3 regions of the Mesorhizobium sp. WSM4806 genome follow, and region 2 is predicted to be linked to each of the others. Evidence: predicted binding sites of a transcription regulator. Region 2 holds the regulator's gene; each other region holds the start of a gene.
What was found. Region 2 encodes PhoB, which activates phosphate uptake and scavenging genes when phosphate is short. Its sites were predicted from a motif close to TGTCATNNANCTGTCAT; they were not measured.
Positions count from the first base shown of each region.

Region 1: the regulator PhoB is predicted to act here: its motif matches at 5,516-5,532, upstream of phnF (phosphonate metabolism transcriptional regulator PhnF).
Region 3: the regulator PhoB is predicted to act here: its motif matches at 3,178-3,194, upstream of AC0L2M_RS00665 (PhnD/SsuA/transferrin family substrate-binding protein).

Region 1 covers NZ_JBVVQZ010000010.1:174,006-181,466, forward strand. The annotation lists gene AC0L2M_RS17250 (ABC transporter substrate-binding protein) at 24-1,019, shown strand; gene AC0L2M_RS17255 (sugar ABC transporter ATP-binding protein) at 1,136-2,689, shown strand; gene AC0L2M_RS17260 (ABC transporter permease) at 2,686-3,651, shown strand; gene AC0L2M_RS17265 (zinc-binding alcohol dehydrogenase family protein) at 3,717-4,733, shown strand; gene phnF (phosphonate metabolism transcriptional regulator PhnF) at 4,742-5,491, opposite strand; gene phnG (phosphonate C-P lyase system protein PhnG) at 5,614-6,078, shown strand; gene phnH (phosphonate C-P lyase system protein PhnH) at 6,078-6,689, shown strand; gene AC0L2M_RS17285 (carbon-phosphorus lyase complex subunit) at 6,691-7,461, shown strand, end outside.
Region 2 covers NZ_JBVVQZ010000013.1:6,677-14,137, forward strand. The annotation lists gene AC0L2M_RS19825 (ROK family protein) at 148-1,395, shown strand; gene phoB (phosphate regulon transcriptional regulator PhoB) at 1,665-2,354, opposite strand; gene phoU (phosphate signaling complex protein PhoU) at 2,371-3,078, opposite strand; gene pstB (phosphate ABC transporter ATP-binding protein PstB) at 3,114-3,929, opposite strand; gene pstA (phosphate ABC transporter permease PstA) at 3,942-5,555, opposite strand; gene pstC (phosphate ABC transporter permease subunit PstC) at 5,548-6,936, opposite strand; gene AC0L2M_RS19855 (PstS family phosphate ABC transporter substrate-binding protein) at 7,056-7,461, opposite strand, start outside.
Region 3 covers NZ_JBVVQZ010000001.1:142,589-150,049, reverse strand. The annotation lists gene AC0L2M_RS00685 (glycosyltransferase family 4 protein) at 1-558, shown strand, start outside; gene AC0L2M_RS00680 (NUDIX hydrolase) at 651-1,106, shown strand; gene phnF (phosphonate metabolism transcriptional regulator PhnF) at 1,170-1,955, opposite strand; gene AC0L2M_RS00670 (alpha-D-ribose 1-methylphosphonate 5-triphosphate diphosphatase) at 1,952-3,133, opposite strand; gene AC0L2M_RS00665 (PhnD/SsuA/transferrin family substrate-binding protein) at 3,255-4,112, shown strand; gene AC0L2M_RS00660 (phosphonate ABC transporter ATP-binding protein) at 4,191-4,940, shown strand; gene phnE (phosphonate ABC transporter, permease protein PhnE) at 4,933-5,727, shown strand; gene AC0L2M_RS00650 (calcium:cation antiporter) at 5,796-6,905, opposite strand; gene AC0L2M_RS00645 (TerC family protein) at 7,302-7,461, shown strand, end outside.

The sequences.
Region 1 (7,461 bases), on a different contig from region 2:
GGCGACCTAGGGAGGAAGTCTAAATGAAATTCGTGACCAGCATTCTCAACCGCCGCGTATTCGTGGCGCTCGCCGCCGCCTCGATGCTTGCCGGCGTGATGCATTCGGCGCCGGCTTCGGCGGCGGACGTAACCATTCCGATCATCGTCAAGGACACCACCTCTTTTTACTGGCAGATCGTGCTGGCCGGCGCCCGCAAGGCCGGCAAGGACCTCGGCGTCAACGTGCCGGAACTCGGCGCCCAGGCGGAGACCGACGTCAACGGCCAGATCTCGATCCTTGAAAACGCCGTCGCCGGCAACCCGGCTGCCGTGGTCATCGCACCAACCGAGGCCAAGGCGCTCGGCAAGCCGATCGACGAGGCAGCCACCAACGTCAAGATCATCGGCATCGATTCCGGCGCCGACTCCAAGGCCTTCACCTCGTTCCTGACCACCGACAATATCCAGGGCGGCCGCGTCGCCGCTGACGGGCTGGCGGCCGCGATCGGCGAAGCCAATGGCGGCAAAATCGAGGGCGACGTCGCCCTGATCACCGCGCTTCCGGGTGCCGGCTCGCTCGAGCAGCGCGCCCAGGGCTTCAAGGAACAGCTTGCCGCCAAATATCCCGGCCTCAAGCTCATTGCCGACAAATACGCCGACGGCCAGGCCACCACCGGCCTCAACATCGCAACCGACCTGATCACCGCCAACCCGAACCTCAAGGGCATCTTCGCCTCCAACCTGATCATGGCGCAGGGCGTCGGTCAGGCGATCGCCGAGAACAGCCTTGCCGGCAAGGTCGGGCTGATCGGTTTCGACAGCGACGAGAAGCTGGTCAAGTTCCTCAATGACGGCGTCATTTCCGGCCTCGTCGTCCAGGATCCGTACCGGATGGGCTATGACGGCATCAAGACGGCGCTCGCTGCCTCGAAGGGCGAGAAGGTCGAGGCCAATGTCGACACCGGCGCCAACCTCGTCACCAAGGCTAACATGAAAGATCCGAAGATCGACGCGCTGCTCAATCCGAAGCTCGACTGAGCACCGGCATTGGCACACCGTTTCCGGGGCTTTTTGCCCCGGAAACGACCTACACGCGTGCCACTCGTGAGGCCGATCTGGGAGGCCAATCTGGGAGGCCAATTGGGAGGAACGTCATGACGTCGACGGCGCAGGAACTGCATCCCGCCCCAACGCTGGAACCGGGCAGGACGATCCTCGAACTCAAGGGACTGGAGAAGCGATATCCCGGCACGCACGCGCTGAAGCCGGTTGACCTCGCCTTCAAGGCCAGCGAAATCCACGCCATTGTCGGCGAGAACGGTGCCGGCAAATCCACCCTGATCAAGCTTTTGACCGGCGTCATGCCGCGCACCTCCGGCGACGTCATCTGGGAGGGCAAGCCGGCAGCGCTGGCGACGCCGCATGAGGCGATGGCGCTCGGCATCAATGCCGTGCACCAGGAGGTCGTTCTGTGCCGCCATCTCACTGTCGCGGCCAACATGTTCCTCGGCGAGGAGGATTCCCGCTTCGGCATACTGCAGCAGCGGGCCATGGTCAGGGAAGCGCAGAAGATCATCGACGATCTCGGCTTCGATCTGCCGGCGCATGTCGTGCTGGGTGACCTGACCATAGGCCAGCAGCAGCTGATCGCCGCCGCCCGCGCCACCGTGCGCGGCACCAAGTTCCTGATCTTCGACGAACCGACTGCCTATCTCACCCGCAAGGAAGCCGACCAGCTGTTCACGCTGATCCGCCGGCTGAAGGGCGAAGGCGTCACCATCATCTACATCAGCCACCGCATGGAAGAGGTATTCGAGCTCGCCGACCGCGTCTCGGTGCTGCGCGACGGCACGCTTGTCGGCACCAGGAACATCGCCGAGACCAACGACGCCGAGCTGGTCAAGATGATGATCAACCGCTCGATCGAGCAAGTCTATCACAAGGAGCATTTTACCCCGGGCGCGACGCTGCTCGAAGCCCGAAATCTTTCCGGCAAGGGCTTCGAAAATGTCTCGATGACGGTCCGTGCCGGCGAAATCGTCGGGCTCTACGGCCTGATCGGCGCCGGGCGCAGCGAGTTCGTCACCACGCTCTACGGCCGTCACCGCAAGTCGGCCGGCCAGATCCTCTGGGAGGGCAAGGAGGTTCAGGTCAACTCCGAGCATGACGCTATCAGGCTCGGCATGGCGCTGGCGCCGGAAAGCCGCCGCGACCAGGGCCTCTGCCTCAACCTGCCGGTCGGCCTCAATCTCAATCTGCCGATCTACAAGCGCATCTCCAGCAATCTGCTGATCTCCAGCGCACAGGAGAAGACCGAGGCGGATCGCCAGATCGCCAATCTCAGGATCAAGACGCCGACGCGTCACGCCCTCGCCTCCAGCCTGTCCGGCGGCAACCAGCAGAAGATCGTCATCGGCAAATGGCTGGCGCACGGCGCCAAGCTGTTCATCTTCGACGAGCCGACAGTCGGCGTCGATGTCGGCACCAAGGCCGAGATCTACCGCCTGTTCAGTGCGCTTTTGTCCAAGGGCGCCGGCATCATCCTGATCTCGTCCTATCTGCCCGAGGTCTATGAACTGGCCGACACGCTGCATGTGTTCCGGCGCGGCAAGCTGGTGGCCACTCATGGTTTCCACACTGCCGACCATGAGGAGATCCTCACCCAGGCGCTGGCCGAGAAACAAGAAAAACCGGGAGGACAGATATGAGCACCGAGGCGATCGCGGCCGAAAGGCCGAAACGCAACTACAACGCGCTGTTCGGGCTGACGCTGCTGGCGCTGCTGGTGCTGTTGTGGGTCATCCTGTCGGTGGCGACGCCGAGCTTCGCCTCCGCCAACAACATCTCGAACCTGCTGCGGCAAGGTTCGATGATCGCCATCCTGGCGGTCGGCCAGACCTTCGTCATCATCACCGGCGGTATCGACCTTTCCGTCGGCGCCGTGGTTGGCTTCGCCACCGTCATCGTTGCGATGCTGATCAATGCCGGCGTGCCGATTTACCTCGCCATCCTGATCACCTTGCTGGTTGGCGTCGCCATCGGCCTGTTCCACGGCTTCGGCATCGTCAAGATGGGCCTGCCGCCCTTCATCATCACGCTGGCGACGCTGACCTCGCTGCGCGGCATCGGCCTTTTGATGACCAATGGCAACTCGATCTCGATCAACAACGACGCCTTCCAGCTGTTTTCGCGCAGCTCGTTCCTCGGCGTCCCCAATCTGTTCTGGATGGTGATCCTGGTCGGCATCCCCGCCTACATCTTCCTGCATCACAGCCGCTGGGGCCGGTATCTGTTCTCGGTCGGCTCCAACGCCGAGGCCTCGCGTCTGTCCGGCGTCAACGTCCAGCGCACCATCTACATGGCCTATACGCTGTCTGGCCTCTGCGCGGCTTTTGTCGGCGTGCTGCTTGCCTCGCGCATCGGCATCGGCAATCCGACGCAGGCCGAGGGCTGGGAGTTGCAGGCGATCGCCTCGTCGGTGATCGGCGGCACTTCGCTGTTCGGCGCCGTCGGCTCGGTGCACGGACCGCTGCTCGGCGCCTTCATCCTCGCCACTATCAACAACGGCGCCAATCTCTTGAACGTCAATGCCTTCTGGCAGCGCATCATTACCGGCGTGCTGATCATCGTCATCGTCTATTTCGACGGCCTGCGCCGCCGCGGCAAATAGACCATCTTAACAACCGCCGGCCCGGCGATCGGGCCGGCGGCGCCATGAACCGACTGGATCAAAGCATGAAAGCCGTCATCTGCCGTTCGCCCGGCGATCTTGTTGTGGAAGACCGCCTGGCGCCGGGCACACCACCGCCGGGCTGGGCGTTGGTCGCGGTCAGTCATGTCGGCATCTGCGGCACCGACTATCACATCTTCGAGGGCAAGCATCCGTTCCTCGCCTATCCCCGCATCATGGGTCACGAGGTCTCCGGCACCGTGATCGAGGCCGGCGAAGGCGTCGACCTGCCGGTGGGCGAGCCGGTGATCATCAACCCGTATCTCGCTTGCGGCAAATGCAGCGCCTGCCGCCTAGGCAAGCCGAATTGCTGCGTCAGGATCGAGGTGCTCGGCGTCCACCGCGACGGCGCCATGTGCGAACGGATCCTGGTGCCGGCGCAAAATCTTTATCCGGCCAACGGCCTGTCGCTGGCCGATGCCGCCGCCGTCGAATTCCTGGCGATCGGGGCGCATGCCGTGCGGCGCTCGCTGGCTGATCCCGGCGCGCGCACGCTGGTCATCGGTGCCGGGCCGATCGGCCTCGGCACGGCGCTGTTTGCCCGCATCGCCGGTCTCGACGTGACGCTGCTCGACATGAGCGCGGAAAGGCTTGGCTTCGCCGCAAGCGAACTCGGCTTCGCCACCCTCGACGCATCACGGCAGTCTGCGACCGATCTGGTTCGCGAGGCGACCAACGGCGAAGGTTTTGACGTGATTTTCGATGCCACCGGCAACACTCAGTCCGTCCAGTCAGCCTTCGCCCATGTCGCGCATGGCGGGACGCTGGTCCTGGTCAGCGTCGTCAAGGACGACATCGTCTTTTCCGATCCTGAATTCCACAAGCGCGAGATGACGCTGATCGGCAGCCGCAACGCTCTGCGCGTCGACTTCGACCATGTCGCCGCCTCGATCCGCGATGGTGCTGTGCCGCTGGCAAAGCTCGTCACCCATCGCACGACGCTTGGCGACACGCCGCGCGACCTCGCCCGCTGGGCGCATGAGAAATCCGGCCTGATCAAGGCCGTCATCCAGGTCGGATGAACCGGACTTTAAAGCGCCGATATCTTGAGCTCGACCCGCTCAGCCGGAAACCGGGTTTCGGCAAACTGGATCGGCTGGCCGTCCGGCGTGACGTTGACGGCGACCGTGACCAGCACGATGGCGCCGGGCTGCAGATTAAGATCGGCAAGGTCGGCGGCGTCCGCGTGGCGGGCCGACAACACCGTCGATTGTCTGAGATAGTCACCGATGCCGAAACGCCGGAATGAGGCGGTCACCGATCCGGTTTCGGCCATGGCGGCATCGATGCCGGCGAAGCGAGCCGCGTCGAACCAGCCGGTCGCACGCGAGACCGGTTGCCCATCGGCTTCGCCGCGTGTCTCGAGGCGTATGACAGTCGAACCCCTGGCAAGCCCCAGCCCTTCGGCGACGCGCCGGCTGGCCGGCTCGACCGCCGATTCGAGCAGCACGCTGCGGCGCTCCGACGCCTGCCCTTGCAAGCCCTCCGAAAAACGGGTGCGGGCGCCGATCGGATAGGACAGGCGCTTGCGCGACAGCACGAAGGTGCCGCGCCCCTGTTCGGCCCTGAGCACGCCATCCTGCACCAGTGCGGCGATGGCGCTGCGCACCGTATGGCGGTTGACGCCATAGCGCTGGGCCAGTGCAACTTCCGGTGGCAATGCAGCATTCTCGGCAAAGTCGCCGACGGCGATCGACTGCAGGATCTGGTCGGCGATCTGCCGCCACAGCGAGACGCCGCTGCGCCGCTCCAAGCTGCTGGCCATCTGCTGACCGATCATTTCTTTGCCCCGATCTTTTCGCGCTGTCATCCGTCCGTCATGGACACGCTTTAGAAAATAGATATAATTTGTATAATTGTCCATATCAATGGACGAATTTTCGATGCAAGGGAATGTCAACCATGCGAGGACAGGAAGCGCGCGATCAGCAGCTTGAGCGCAAGGCCGTCATGGCGACGTTGGCGCAATCGACCGGCGACGATATCGTCCGCCTCTGGAACGAAGCCGGCCTGCCTTCGGAAGCAGAACTCCTGCGCGGCCCTGAAACCGGCCTGGTCACCGTGCGTGGCCGCATCGGCGGCGGCGGCGCACCATTCAACGTCGGCGAGGCGACGGTCACCCGCGCGACTGTGCGGCTTGCCTCGGGAGAAGTCGGCCACTGCTATGCGCTCGGCCGTGACAAGCAGAAAGCAAAACTGGCGGCGATCGCCGACGCGCTCTGGCAGGATCCCACCCGCCGCAACGAGGTCGAGAGCAAACTCATTGCGCCGCTGCAGGCCGCACTGGCCAGCCGACGTGAGCGGCGGCGCGCCGAGACGGCGGCAACGAAGGTCGATTTCTTCACCATGGTACGCGGAGAAGACTGATGGACATCGCAACGCAAGCGATCGAGGGCGGCTTTGCCAATCCGGTGTTCGACGCCCAGACAGTGTTCCGCGCCGTGATGGACGCAATGGCGCGGCCGGGCACCCTGCAGCCTCTGCCGGTCTTTGCCCGCCCACCGGCGCCGCTGTCGGCCACCGCGGGCGCCATCGCGCTGGCGCTGTGCGACAACGACACGCCGCTCTGGCTCGACCTCGTTCTGCAGGCCCCAGCAGCGATGAAATCCTGGCTCGGCTTCCACACCGGCGCGCCACTGGCCCACACGCCAGCCGATGCGCATTTCGCGCTGATCGCCACGCCGGCCGAGATGATGGCGCTCGACGGCTTTTCACAAGGCACCCAGGACTATCCCGACCGCTCGACGACGCTGATCCTGCAGGTCAGCGATCTCGTCTCAGGCGCGCCGCTGCTGCTCGAAGGTCCTGGCATCGAAACAACCGCGACAATCGCGCCGGCGCAGATGCCGCGCCACTTCGTCGAACAATGGAAGCAGAACAATCAGCGTTTCCCCCGTGGTGTCGACCTTATCCTCGCCACCCCGGAAGGCGTTGCCTGCCTGCCGCGTACGACGCGCATCAAGACGATGGAGGCGTGATATGTATGTCGCGGTAAAAGGCGGTGAAGCGGCCATTGCCAACGCCCACGCCCTGCTCGCCGACCGCCGCCGCGGCGACCGTTCCGTGCCGGCGCTTCGCCTCGACCAGATCGTCGAGCAGCTGGCGCTCGGCGTCGACCGGGTGATGAGCGAAGGTTCGCTCTACGACCGTGAATTGGCGGCGCTGGCCATCGTTCAGGCGCGCGGCGACATGATCGAGGCGATCTTCCTGGTTCGCGCCTATCGCACCACGCTGCCGCGCTTCGGCTACACCAGGGCGATCGACACCGGGGCGATGCTGGTCGAGCGGCGCGTGTCGGCGACCTACAAGGATCTTCCCGGCGGCCAGCTGCTCGGCCCGACCTTCGACTACACGCACAGGTTGCTCGACCCCGAACTCGCCGCGGGCGGCGACGTCGCCGAGCCGCTGCAGCGTGCCAGCGACGCGGACGCCATGCCGCGCGTCTCCGCCATCCTCGCCCGCGAAGGCCTGATCGAGCCCGATGGCGACATGCCGCAGGACCATATCCCGGGCGACATCACCCGCGAGCCGCTGGAGTTCCCGATGGCGCGCGACATCCGCCTGCAGGCGCTGTCACGCGGCGACGAGGGTTTTTTGCTGGCGCTCGGCTACTCCACCCAGCGCGGCTATGCCCGCAACCATCCGTTCGTCGGTGAGGTTCGCATCGGCGAGGTCGAGCTGGAACTCGACGTGCCGGAGCTGCCATTCGCCGTACCGCTCGGTTCTGTGCGTGTCACCGAGTGCCAGATG
Region 2 (7,461 bases):
CAATTCTGATGGATTTTGACGTCCTGTCGGGCTTTTTTTCGAGGCTCGGAATAAATAATGACAGCCCCTTCTGCTTCTGCCAGTATTTGTCCGGCATACCGACGGCTTCCGATTCATGAGCGGCCGCGGCAATGAGGAGGAAAAAAAATGTCGGTGGGAATCCGTCATGACGATCTGCGCCGGCGCAACCGGGCGATGGTGATTTCGGCCGTGCGCCGGGCAGGCCAGCCGTCGCGGACCGAGATCGCCGCGACCACCGGCCTCAGCCATTCGACCATATCGGCGATCTCTGCCGACCTGATCCAGGAAGGCATCCTGGCCGAGAGCAAGGCGAGCGAGACGGTTTCGTTGAAACGCGGCCGGCCGCAGGTCGGCCTCAGCCTCAATCCGCAAGCCGCTGCGGTGTTGGCCGTCGTGTTGTCGCTGAATTTCCTGTCGGTCGCCGTCATCAATTATGCCGGGCAAGTGGTCGCCGAGGAACAGCGCCGGCTGGACACGCTGACCATGTCGCGTGACGCGCTGATCGACGAATGTGTCGCCATCGTCCGGCGCCGGCTCGAAGATCCCGACCTCGATGTCCAAAGCGTCGCCCGCATCGCGCTGGCGATCCAGGGCATCACCGATTCCCACGCGCGCGCCATGTTGTGGTCGCCGATCACGCCGCAGACGAACATCGCCTTCGCCGACATTCTGGAACGCGAGTTCGGCATCCCTGCCATCATGGAGAACGACTGCAACATGATGGCCGTGGCGCTGCGCTGGCGCCACCCGGATCGCTACCGCGACGATTTCATCGCCATCCTGCTCTCGCACGGCATCGGTATGGGGCTGGTGCTGAAGGGCGAGCTGTTCACCGGCACCCACTCCTCAGGCGGCGAATTCGGCCACATGATCCATCGGCCGGGCGGCGCGCTTTGCCGCTGCGGGCGGCGCGGCTGCGTCGAGGCTTATGCCGGCAACTACGCCATCTGGCGCAACGCAAGGCTGTTGAGCGAGAACGCCGAGCCGGTCGCCGATGTCAGCGACGCCGACATGCGGGCCTTGGCGGCCCGGGCGCGCGAGATGGACGGACCGGAGCGCGAAGCCTACCGCAAGGCCGGCGAGGCGCTCGGCTTCGGGCTCGGCAGCCTGTTTGCGCTGATCGATCCGGCGCCGGTGGCCATGGTCGGCGCCAGCGCTGCCGCCTTCGACCTGATCGAGCCGGCCCTGCGCGAGGCCATCGCCCAGACCGCCGGCGGCCAGCATTCGGGTTCGATTTCCTTCGACACCGAGCCGAACGAGCTGCCGCTGATCCGCGAAGGTTGCGCCATGCGGGCGCTAAGCTTCGTCGACCAGGAGATTTTCGCGCCGAGCATCCAGGCACGAGCCGGCTCGGTCGGAAAGAACGTGGCTTGAAGGATTCCCGGGTCGCGACTTGGGGTGTGTTGAGATTCAGGTCAGGCCGAGTCGAGAATGGTGGGTTCCGAGAACCGGAGCGGAGCGTACTTTTGGGTACGTGAGCCCGCGCATGACCCCGAAATCGAGATCGATTTCGGAAAGGTCGTGCGCAAAATCAAAGTTCTACAGCGTCCTTTGCGTGCCCAACAGGGCGCGCGGCGCTGTAGGTAAGCGCAGGAAGCCGCCGTTCGCAGGCCGGCATCACCTGAATATCAGCACATCCCTAGCTAGTCTTCCCTGATCGCATAGCCGGCGCCGCGGATGGTGCGGATGACATCGGGCATGCGACCATTGTTGACCGCCTTGCGCAACCGGCCGACATGGACGTCCACCGTGCGCTCGTCGATGTAGATCGTCTCGCCCCAGACATTGTCGAGCAACTGACTGCGCGAGAAGACCCGGCCCGGGTGGCGCATCATGAATTCGAGCAGCCGGAATTCGGTCGGCCCGAGCCGGATCTCGCTCTTCTTGCGATAGACCCGGTGCGATTCACGATCGAGCATGATGTCGCCGACCTTGAGCACGCTGGACAGCACTTCCGGCTTGGCGCGGCGCAGCAGCGCCTTGACCCTGGCCATGAATTCCGGTGTCGAGAACGGCTTGACCAGATAGTCGTCGGCTCCGGTCGAAAGGCCGCGCACCCGGTCGCTCTCCTCGCCGCGCGCGGTCAGCATGATGATCGGCAGCCGCTCGGTTTCGGGGCGCACCCGAAGGCGCCGGCAAAGCTCGATGCCGGAAACCGCCGGCACCATCCAGTCGAGCACCAAAAGATCGGGCACGTTTTCCTGCAGCCGGATTTCGGCCTCGTCGCCGCGCGTCACCACCTCGACCTGATAGCCTTCGGATTCAAGATTGTAACGGAGGAGGACGCCCAGCGGCTCTTCATCCTCCACCACCATGATGCGCGGCGCGATCATCGGCCGGTCACTCCTGTCATGTCGCCGGCGCCGACATCGTCGTTTCGTCGAGCTTCGGGCGATCCGCCGGCAATTGCTGCCCGGTCACGACAAAGTAGGCGTTTTCGGCGATGTTGGTGACGTGATCGCCGATACGCTCGAGATTCTTGGCGCAGAACAGAAGGTGCGTGCAGGCGGTGATGTTGCGCGGATCCTCCATCATGTAGGTCAGGAGCTCGCGAAAAACCGCCGTGTATTTCACGTCGATCTTCTGGTCGTCGGCGCGCAGTTCCTTCAACGCGCCGGCATCGCGCGACACATAGTGCTCGACCACGCCGCGCAGCTGCACAAGAACGAGGTCCGCCATCGCGTCGATACCGTGCGACAGATTACGCGGCGTCGCGCTCTGCCCGACTGCGCTGACCCGCTTGGCTATGTTCTTGGCCAGATCGCCGATGCGCTCGAGATCGCCCGCCATGCGGATTGCGCCAACCACGGCGCGCAGATCCTGCGCCATCGGCTGCCGCTTGGCGATCAGCGTGATGGCGCTGTCATCGAGTTCGCGCTGCCGCGCATCCATGATGGCGTCGTCCGAGACGACGCGCTGCGCCATCGCATTGTCCGACGCAAGCAACGCGCGGATCGAGGCCGCGACCATTGCGGCGGCGAGCTCGTCCATGTCGCGGATCAGCCGGTCGATGTGCTCCAGTTCCTCGTCGAAAGATGCGACGGTGTGTTCACCCATGGTGCTGTCCTCGTGTTCGAAATTCGCCGGACCGCTCAGCCGAACCGGCCGGTGATGTAGTCCTGGGTGCGCTTGTCGTCGGGGTTGGTGAACATCTTGTCGGTCGCGCCCTCCTCGACCAGATAGCCGAGATGGAACATCGCCGTGCGTTGCGACACGCGCGCCGCCTGCTGCATCGAATGGGTGACGATGACGATCGTATAGTTCTGGCGCAGTTCGTCGATCAGTTCCTCGACGCGGGCGGTGGCGATCGGATCGAGCGCCGAACAGGGCTCGTCCATCAGGATCACTTCCGGCGACACCGCGATGGCGCGCGCGATGCACAGGCGCTGCTGCTGTCCGCCGGACAGTCCGGTACCCGACTCGAGCAGGCGATCCTTGACCTCGTTGAACAGGCCGGCCTTCTTCAGGCTCGATTCGACGATGCCGTCCAACTCGGCCTTGCTCCTGGCCAGGCCGTGGATGCGCGGACCGTAGGCGACGTTTTCGTAGATCGACTTCGGAAACGGATTCGGCTTCTGGAATACCATGCCGACGCGAGCTCGCAGCTCGACGACATCGATTTTCGGATCGTAGACGTCCTCGCCGTCGAGCGTGATCTTGCCGCTCACCCGCGCGATATCGATGGTGTCGTTCATTCGGTTCAGGCAACGCAGGAACGTCGACTTGCCGCAGCCCGATGGCCCGATCAACGCTGTCACCTGATGCTCGCGGACATCGAGATCGACGTCGAACAGAGCTCGCTTCTCGCCGTAGTGAACAGAGACCTTTTCGCCCTTCATCTTGATCGAAGGGGCGTTGGTTGCGCTGCTCAGTTTCTGCTCGACGCCGGCTTCCGTCATGATGTTCATATCCTCTACTCCTTACCAGCGCCGCTCGAAGCGCCTGCGCAGTATCACCGCGATGGCGTTCATGATGACCAAAAACACCAGCAAAATCAAAATCGCCGCCGAAGTCTTCTGCTGGAACCCCGCTTCCGGGAAATCCGCCCACATGAAAATCTGCACCGGCAGGATCGTCGCGGGATCGGTGAAGCCGCCGGGAATGTCGACGATGAAGGCGACCATGCCGATCATCAGCAACGGCGCGGTTTCGCCGAGCGCATGCGCCATTCCGAGGATGGTGCCGGTCATGATGCCCGGAATCGCCAGTGGCAGGACGTGATGGAATACGGTCTGGACCTTGGACGCTCCGATGCCAAGCGCCGCCTCGCGGATCGAAGGCGGCACGGCGCGCAGCGAAGCGCGCGAGGCGATAATGATGATCGGCAGGGTCATCAGCGCCAGCACCATGCCGCCGACCACCGGGGCTGAGCGCGGCATGCCGAAGAAATTCAGGAATACGGCAAGTCCAAGCAGGCCGAAGACGATCGAAGGCACCGCCGCCAGATTGTTGATATTCACTTCGATCATCGTCGTCAGCCGGTTCTTGGGCGCAAATTCCTCAAGATAGATCGCCGCTGAAACGCCGATCGGGAAGGCGATTGCGAGGGTTACGATCATGGTCAGGAACGATCCGACGACCGCGCCCCAGACACCAGCCAATTCCGGCTCGCGGCTTGCGCCGGTGAAGAAGAAGATCGAGTTGAACCGGCTTTCGATCAGGCCGGCGCTCTTCAGCGTGTCGAGCCAGACGATCACCTTGTCCGAAATCTTTCGCGATGCTTCCGGCGTCTCGATGACGCGCAGGAATGCCTGGCCGCTCGCGGCGGGCGCCGTGCTGTCCAGCGCCTCGATCACCGTGCCTTTTGCGATCACCGTGCCGTTGGCCGCAGACGACAGCGAGGTCAGCTTGACCGTGCCGCCATTGAACGCGACCAGCAGCGACGACGCGCCGCTCGTCAGCGTAAACATGCCGTTTTCGCCCTCGGTCGCACCATGGCCGCGCGCCAGCGCCAGCATGGCATCGTCGCCGAAGGTCAGATCGATGTCGCCGCTGGTTTCCGAAGGCGTGACGCTTGTCGAAATCGCTTCGTCCGAACCGACGTCGGCAAGCAAACCCTTGAGATAGAGGTCGGCAAAATCGTCAACTGGAACCGCATAGTCCACCGTTCCTCCGAGCATCCCCGGATCAGCCGCAATATCCTTGCGCAGGAACACGCCTGTGCCGGTGGAAATCAGCCCGCGCAGCAGGCGCTTGTCCTGGCGGCTCTTCACATCCGGAAATTTTGCCGTAAGCGCTTCCTGAGCGATGGCGTCGTAGTTCACTTCGTCGAGTTTCGCCGGGTCGACCTTGGCCGCTGAAAGATCGATCGGCAGCGTCACATAGTTCTGCCGCAGCGCCGGAATCGCCTGCGTGACGATCGTCGACAGGAGCAGCACAAGGAACAAGCCGGCCAACGCGACAGCTGCGGCGCCGAGCCATTTGAACCATTTTTCCGTGCGGTAGCGGCCCTTCAGCCGCGCCTTCGCGGCATCGTCGGTATGAACGCTGACCGGCCGTCCGACGGCGCCGAATGACGAGATCGCATCAGTCATATTGCTCTCGGTATTTCTGGACGACGCGCAAAGCGACGATGTTGAGGGTAAGCGTGATGCAGAACAGCACCAGGCCGAGTGCGAAGGCTGCAAGCGTCTTGGCGCTGTCGAACTCCTGGTCGCCCACAAGCAGTGTCACGATCTGCACGGTCACGGTGGTGACCGCTTCGAGCGGATTTGCCGTGAGGTTTGCCGCCAGCCCCGCCGCCATGACTACGATCATCGTTTCGCCGATTGCGCGGCTGACGGCAAGCAGCATTGCCGAAACGATGCCCGGAAGGGCAGCGGGAAGGACCACCTTGCGGATGGTTTCCGACTTGGTCGCGCCGAGGCCCGCGGAACCGTCTCTCAGGGATTGCGGAACGGCGTTGATCACATCGTCGGAAAGCGAGGAAACGAAGGGAATGATCATGATACCCATGACCACGCCTGCGGCGAGCGCGGATTCAGACGCGACGTTGAGGCCCAGGCTTTCGCCGATACCGCGGAAGTAGGGCGCAACCGTCAGCGCGGCGAAGAAGCCGTAGACGACGGTCGGAATGCCGGCGAGGATTTCCAGAACCGGCTTTGCGACCGCGCGGACGCTTTTGGAGGCGTAATCCGAAAGGTAGATCGCAGCCATCAGCCCGATAGGCGCAGCCACCAGCATGGCGATGAAGGTGATGAGCAACGTGCCGGCAAAGAGCGGCACCATGCCAAAAATGTCCTCGTTGACCGCCCCGGCCTCCGCTCCCGCGCCGGTGAAGGCGCTCTGCGGCGACCAATGCGTGCCGAACAGGAACTTGTAGAACGGCACCTGTTGGAAGAACCGCAGCGACTCGAAGATCAGCGACAGGACGATGCCGATCGTCGTCAGGATCGCGACCACCGAACAGGCGATCAAGAATGCGCGAAGAACGCGCTCGACCACGTGGCGCGCCCGGTAGGCCTGTGCGATGCGTGAATAGGCCCAGTAAAATCCGGACGCGGAAAGCACGAGCGCGACGGTCCAGATGATCCAGGTGCTGGTCGCATGGACCGATTTGTAGAGCGCGGCGGCCGCCTCTTTCGTTGGATCGGCAAAGCCGACAAGCCCGCCAAAGGCCATCGCGCGAGCGTCGCGGATGAAAGCTTCGACCTGCGGGACGCCCATTCCCGACAACTCGGAGGAGAAGCGGTCGGTAACGATCGACGATTCAATTCCTGGCGTCACCAGCGACCACAACACGATCGCAAGCAGCGCGGGACCGGCAGCAAAAAGCGCCAGAAACATGCCATGCTGGCCAGGCAGCGAATGCAGTCGCGCGACGTTGCCATTGACGCTGGCAATGGCGCGGGTCCGGCCGAGCCAATAGGCAGCAGCGGCCAGAACCACCAGAAGAACAACGAGATAACCGACCATGATTCGGGACGTCCCCTCGACCGCCGGTCATTCACCGGCTCAAAGCACGGGACCTATGGTCCCGCGCTTTGTGCTTTAGGATATGAGGGGTCAGAGCGGTACGCTCGGACCCCCGAACATCAGGAGCCCATGCCCTTCAGGGCCTTGGCGTTTTCGGCCGACTTGGCGCGCTCGGCGTCCGGCAGCGGGATCAGGCCCTTGTCGGCCAGATAACCATCAGGACCCCATGCAGCCTCCGAGGTGTACTCGGCGATGAACTCCTGCATGCCGGGGATGACGCCGACATGCTCTTTTTTGGCATAGACAAAGAGCGAGCGGGAAACGCCGTAATCGCCGGATGCGATGTTCTCGAAAGTCGGCTCGACGCCATCGACCTTGTGGCCCTGCAGCTTGTCGGCGTTCTGGTCAAGGAACGAGAAGCCAAAGACGCCGAAGGCATTGGGGTTGGCTTCCAGCTTCTGGACGATCAGATTGTCGTTTTCGCCGGCCTCGACAAAAGCGCCGTCTTCGCGGATCTCGCCGCAG
Region 3 (7,461 bases), on a different contig from region 2:
AATGTCGGCTTGATCATCGGCATGCACGAGCGACTTGCCGCGGCGGGGCTGCAGATTGTTGTTGTCGGCGCGTCAACGTCCCGCGTTTTCGCCAGCAGCGGCGACCAGAAATCCCCGAACGTCATTTGGCTGGGAAGAAGACCGGACGCGGAACTCGGCGCGCTTCTGCGCGATTGCCTATGCCTCGCGTTCCCCTCCTTGGTCGAGGGTTTCGGACTGCCGCCCCTCGAGGCCATGACACTGGGATGTCCGGTGGTGATGTCGGACCGTGCCAGCCTGCCCGAAATCGGCGGCGATGCGGTGTTGTACGCATCACCTTGCGACGATAATGCGTGGTTCGATTGTTTTATGCGCCTGGTCCACGAAGAAGGCCTCAGAACCAAATTGATCGCACGCGGTCGCGCCAGGGCGGCGCGATTTCAGTGGGCCGCGTCGGCTCAGCGCTATCTGGAGCTGATGGCCAGCGTGGATGGATTTCCAGAAGTGCCGCCACCACCGCTGAGGGAAGTCGAATGCAATCCGAATGAGCGACTTACGGCGGCCGCTAGTATCAATTGAGGTATCTCGAGTCTAACGGCATCTGCCATTCAGGCGCATCATTCCCGTTCAGCCTGCCTGCGATGACAGGCTGGATCCGGAGGTATGAGGCGATGGCGAAAAGAAGTGCGGGCATCCTGCCTTACCGCAGATCGACCAACGAACTGCAGGTGCTGCTTGTCCATCCGGGCGGGCCGTTCTGGCAGAGCCGCGATCTCGGCGCATGGTCGATCGCAAAGGGCGAGTATGGTGATGACGAACAGCCGGAAGCCGCGGCGCGTCGCGAATTTGAGGAGGAAACCGGCTGGGAGCTCTCGGGAGCACTGCTTCCGCTAGGGGAACTGCGCCAGCCCGGCGGCAAGCTTGTTACGGCCTTCGGCGCCGAAGGCGATTTCGATGCCGGCACCTTGCGCAGCAACATGTTCGAGATGCGATGGCCGCCGCGCAGCGGCCGCATGCAGACTTTTCCTGAGATCGATCGCGCAGGGTGGTTCGGCCTCGAAATGGCCCGGGAAAAGTTGCTTCTCGGCCAGCGGCCTTTTCTCGACCGGCTTGTGGTGTCTGTCTAAGGGTCGACCCAATTGCCCGACTGACGTCCTCAACTGGTCGTGTTGACATGCGCCATACCATAATCAGAAGACGAATTCGACGGATGTCAGCGGCCAGCAGCCGCGGGTCCATTCGATTGGTACGCCGCTGCGGTCCTCGTTGACAGCATTGATGCGGAATACTGGCGTTCCGGGCGTCAGCCGCAGGATTTCCGCTTCATCGGGGGATGCAAAGCCGCCACTGATGCGCGTCTCGGCCCGCCGGTAGTTGTCGATGCCATGCGCGCGGAAAACATCGGTCACCGACTGACGCACATCGTATCTCTGCTCGAAGTCGGGAAAGAGATGCGCCGGAAAGAACTTGGTATTGACGTAAACCGGCTGCTTGTCCGACGTTCTGATCCGGCACAGCCGGATAATGGTGGTGTCAGGTGCGACACGCAACCGTTCCGCCACGGCCGCTTCGGCCGGTTCCCGGAGAATAAGCAGCGTCCGGGTGCCGATTTCCTGGCCGTGGGCTTCGAAATTGTCGAGAAAGCGCTGTCCGTCGCGAACAGTGAATGTCGAGGGCAGGTTTCGCACGAAGATACCGACGCCCTTGCGGGCGGTGAGGTGGCCCTCATGCTGTAACTGCTGCAGCGCCCGGCGAAGCGTAATGCGGGTGACCGCGAGTTTCTCTGCCAGATGCGTTTCTCCGGGAAGCTGGCTGCCCGGCGCAAGACTGCCGCTCTCGATCAGATCGAAGATGTGATCGTAGATCTGCTGCCAGATCGGCGTATCGTTGCGTGGCCGAAAGACCAGCCCGTCAAAGGCCAGAAGGCGATTGCCATTGCGCTCGTGTGGTGTTGAAATTTTCGTGTCCAAGTTCATGAAACCTTATCCACCGGCGACCGCTGTGCAGACCATCGGTCTGTGCGGGAGAGCCCGGAGCTATAGACAATTTGTCCATGGACCATGGTGGCCACCACACGCGGATGCTCTGGATCGCCAGCATCGACCAGGATCAGATCCGCCCGGCGGCCGGCAACAAGCGAGCCGCGATCGTCGAGGCCGGCCACCCGGGCCGGGTTTGCCGAAACCAGATTCCAGATCGAGGGGAAGTCGCCGGCGTCTGGCGAAGACAGTCTGAAGGCCGCATGCAGAGGCGAAGGGTAGTGGTAATCGCTGGTCAGCACCGTGCAAAGTCCGGCCCTGACGGCCTCGGTGGCATTCAGCGCTCCATTATGGCTGCCGCCGCGCACGACGTTGGGCGCGCCGAGGATCACGTCCTCGCCCATTTGCCGCGCGGCCTTGGCTGTTTCGAACGTCAGCGGAAATTCCGAGGCCTTTGCGCCGAGGGCGCGAAAATACATGCGTTCCTCGGGAGACGCTTCGTCATGGGCAAGAAGCACATTGCCACTGGCCCGCGCAGTTGCGGCCAGCTTCCCGATCGCGATCTCAACCTCGGCGCGGCGGGACCAAATCTGGCCGAGCAACGTCATGTATTGCTCGCGGCTCAAGCCAGACCGCTCCGCCATCTGACCGATCTTGCGGGCAATCGTGCCGTTCAGCACCGACCCCGTCGTATGATCGTTGACGGCGATGATCGGCCGTGGCGAAAGCGAGAGCCATCGTACGACCTGCGCCATTTGATCAAGCGCGAAGGTCTCCCAGCGCAGATGCAGACGCGTATCGCAGCCAAGGCTATCGCGGAGATCGCAGACCGCGCCGATCAGCTGTTTGGCAGCGTCGAGCGAGCGAAGTCCAGGCTCCCACGACACCGTGACGCCGTGAAAGGCCGTGGTTACGCCATTGGCGACAAGCTGGCGGTCCGTATCTTTCAGCGCCAGCGCGGTGTCGAAGCGGACACCGGGCCGCGGCATGATCTGGCGCTCGAAGCCGTCGCCGTGAATATCGACGATCCCCGGAAGCACGAGCAGACCATCGGCATCGATTGTGGAGGCATGGGCCGCTCGCAGCTCTGACAGGGCGCCGCCGGTGACGCTCAGGTCCGCGGTTTCAAGTCCCCGTTCGGTAAGGATGCGACCACCCTGGATGTGCCAGTTCACTGTATCCCTCAAAAAAGCAAAGGCTGCCGGTGGCGCCGGCGAAATGTCACGAGCACGTCATCTGCTGCGTATACGGATTAGCCGGTAACAGTTTCCTGTCTATACAGCAAAGGAAAAAACGATGATCCGCAGCATCGCAACCGCACTCGCCCTGACGCTTGCCTCCGCCGTTCCAGTGTTTGCGGAGCCAGTGAAATTCGCGGTAACCGACATGGAGGGACTGGAGGCTCTTCAGCAGGAATTCGGTGCTTTCCAGACCGCTCTTGAGGAGGCGACCGGCCTGGATGTCGAGCTGTTTCCGGTCAGTTCGCGGACCACCGCCGCCGAGGCGATGAATTCCGGGCAGGTCGATCTTGTCCTGACCGGTCCTGCAGAATACGTCGTCATGAAGGAATTAAGCCAGCCGAAGATTGTTGTCGCCTGGCAGCGCCCCGACTATTTCGCTCAGATCGCCGTGCTGGCGAATGGACCGATCCGCTCGGTCGAAGACTTGAAGGGCAAGAAGGTCGCATTCGGCTCGGTCGGCTCGACCTCCCAGCACCTCGGCCCCGCGCAGGCGCTGGCCGATTTCAACCTGAAATATGCCACCGATTACGAACCAGTAATCATATCGCGCAACATCGCGGCTGAGGCTCTCATCCGCGGCGACATCGCCGCTATCGGCTTGAATTTCGGCTATCTCAACTCGGTCCGGGAAGCATTCCCCGGCGTTGCCTTCTCGGTCATCGCACGGGGCCGCGATCTGCCGAACGACATTCTTGTCGCCCGCAAGGACATTTCAGATGACGTGTTCGTCAAGATCCGCGATGCCTTTGCGAAGAATGGCAATGAGCTGATGAAAGCGATCCTGACCGGCGAGGACAACCAGAAATTCAAGGGCGGTTTCTTCCTGACTGATGTCAGGGACTCGGACTACGACTATGTCCGCTCGATGTACCGCACGATCGGAATCGAGACCCTCACCGACTTCGTAAACTGAGGCTCGCTCCTTTTCAGCGACAAGGCCGGCGGCTAACCGCCGTCTGTTTCGCAGTTCGGTCTGGGCCAAGAGGTCACTATGACAGCCATCATTCGGGCGCACGATCTTGCGAAGAGCTATGCGAACGGAAAGGTCATTTTCTCCAGTATCGGCCTCACCATAGCATCGCGCGAACGGGTTGCCCTGATTGGCTCGAACGGTGCTGGAAAATCCACCCTGCTCAAATGCCTCATTGGTCTTCTACCGTCGAGCGGTGGCGAGGTCGTCACCCTCGGCGAGAGCTTCCGCTCGGCGCCGTCCGTCGTCCAGCTGCGGCGCATACGCAGGCAGATCGGATTTGTCTTCCAGCACCACGGACTGGTCAGCCGCCAATCGGTTCTTACAAACGTTTTGCAGGGCAAGCTCGGGCTGCCCGGCGGCTGGCGCGGCTGGCACCATTCCATCGCAAAGCAACACTGGCGCGAGGAAGCAATGCAGGCCCTCGCCGAAGTGCGGCTTCTCGGCAAGGCGGGCGCCCGCGCCGACGCGCTTTCTGGAGGGCAGGCGCAGCGGGTGGCGATTGCCCGTGCGTTGATCCGGCGTCCGAAGCTTTTGATAGCAGACGAACCGGCGGCAAGTCTCGACCCGGCGGCTGGACATGATGTGATGCGCGTCTTCTCCGAGCTGACCCAGGAACAGGCGATCACTTTCGTCTATACCACGCACGACATGGAGCATGCTCTCGACTACTCCGACCGCTTGATAGCGCTCAAGGCGGGCAAGGTCTTCTTCGACCGACCGACGGCGCAGGTGACCCGCGCTGATCTGAAAGACGTCTTCGATGCATGACCGCCTTTCGCTGAGCCGGATTCCATCGATCTCGCCCGTCACTTTCAGCTTTGCCGTCGCTTTGGCCGCTCTCGTGATCGTTTCCGCCGGGCAGGTCGCACCTTCGCCGGAACAACTGGCAGGCGGGGTGCCCCGAATGGTCCATCTCGTCGGCCGCATGATACCCCCAAATGTCGAGCCAGGGTTCCTCCTGAGGGTTTTCTGGCGCATGGTCGAAACGTTTCAGATAGCGCTCGTGGGGACAGCAATAGGTGTCGTCCTCAGCTTGCCGTTTGCCTGGCTCTCGGCCAAGGACATAACCCCGATCGGCCCGTTCCGGCATATCTCCAGGATGCTGGTCTCGTTGTTCAGGACTGTTCCAGATTTGGTCTGGGCACTACTTTTCGTGTCAGCCGTTGGTCTCGGGGCGGTTGCCGGCACCATGACCATCGTCGTCGATACGATCGGCTTTTGCGGGCGCTTCTTCGCCGAGGCGATGGAGGATGCCGACGAAAGACCTCAGGAAGCGCTGTTTGCAATCGGCGCCGGACGATTCTCTGTTCTGTGCGGGGCAGTACTGCCTGACGCCATGCCGTCCCTGATAAACACCACGCTCTTCGCGCTTGAAAAGGCAGTGCGCTCGTCCGTTGTTCTCGGCCTCGTTGGAGCCGGTGGCATCGGACAGGAGCTGAAGGTCGCGTTCGATCTTTTCCAATACAGGAATGCCTCGACCATCATTCTCGTGATCTTCGCCATCGTGGTGTTGATGGAGTTCGTGACTGATCGCTTGCGCTCGAAGGTCCAGTAGTTGCAGGCTAGGCATGTGCGCCGCAAACGACAGGACGCAGCGATGGCGGAAGACGGCGGGTCGATCACCTACGGCACGAAGATAAGGAACAGATACGCGACAAACACGACGAGATGAACGAGCCCCGTCAGCATCGTTGTTCGGCCCGTCCCAAAGCTCACGATGCTGATGGCAAGGGCGAGGATGAGAAGCACGGTATCCCCCGGACCCAGACCAAGAGTCAGGCTTCGTCCGGTGAGCAGGCTCGCCGCACCGATCGCCGGGATTGTCAGGCCGATTGTGGCGCAGGCCGAGCCGAGGGCGACATTCAGCCCTCGCTGAAGTTCATTATTGAGTGCTGCCCGAACCGCCGATACCGCCTCCGGCATAAGCACAAGCGCAGCGACGAAGAAGCCCACGATGGCGTCCGCCTGGGTAATATGAAGAAACTCGAGCCCATTCTCGATGTTGCCGGCCACCTGTTCGGTCAGAAGAACGATCCCTGCCAGTCCGACAAATAAGAGGAGCACATTGGTGGTCACTCTCCCACCCTCAGATACATGCTTGTCATGTTCCGCGCTGGAGGTCAGGTCTTCGATAAAATCGCCCCGATGGCGCACCATCTGGGCAAAGACGAAGGCACCATAGAGGAGGATTGAAAGAACGCTCACGAAAGCGAGCTGCGAGGCGGAGAACGTACCGGGGCTTGTTGCAAGCGTGTAGTTTGGAAGGATCAGCGTAAGAACTGTCAGCGCCATAATGACGGCAAGCGAGGCGTTGGTGCCCTGACGTTTGATGTCCTGATATCGATGCTTCAGCCCACCCAGGGTGAGGCAGACCCCGACGACGCCAGCGCAAACGATCATGACCGTCGAAAACACAGATTCGCGTGCCAGCGTCGGGTTGTTCTCGCCGTGCAGCATCATCGAAACGATGACCGACGCTTCGATGGCCGTCACCGAAAATGTCAACAGCAGCGTGCCATATGGTTCACCGAGCCGCAGTGCGACGGCTTCTGCATGATGCAAAACCACAAACACTGTCGCGAAGATGAAGATAGCGACGACGATCAACGCCAGGATTTTGATCGAGAGCGGCGAATGCTCGATCGACGCGGCGCCGAAATGAATGAGTGCGGCCAGGCCCAAGGAGCCGATTGGGAACAGATATTGGCCGATCGATCGTCGATGAGCAGCCAAGACGGAATTCCTTCATCGCCATCGACGGTCGCAGATCGGGTGTTGGAGAAATTTACCGAAGCGCACTGTATCAGTCTACTTGCGGCTGCCGGCCCGTTCAATGGCCGCGTGGCCGATCGACCTGGCTTAACCAGCTTGCCGAACTCGATGCCGCATATGCGGATCACAATTAAGCCTTGAGTTTTTGCGCTTGGGGCAATAGCTAGGTGCTGCCAGGCCGGGCCCCTCTGGCAGTCCATCAGGACTGCGATGTCGGACTGGAATTCCAATCCGGGTGGCCTGGCTTTGAGTTTTCTTCAGCTGTAGCGGCATTTCTCTTGTCATACGCGGTGTCCGCGTTGCTCTACGGTTATACTCGCAAGCCGCGTCACCCCTAGCTGAACGCAAGGGTGCCGTATGACAGATTTTTTCAGTCCCGAAGCAATGACCGCTCTCATGCAGGTCATCATGATCGACCTGGTGCTGGCCGGCGACAATGCCATCGTTATCGGCCTTGCCGCGGCCGGACTACCCAAAGAGCAGCGCAGAAACGCAATTGTCGTTGGCATAATCGCAG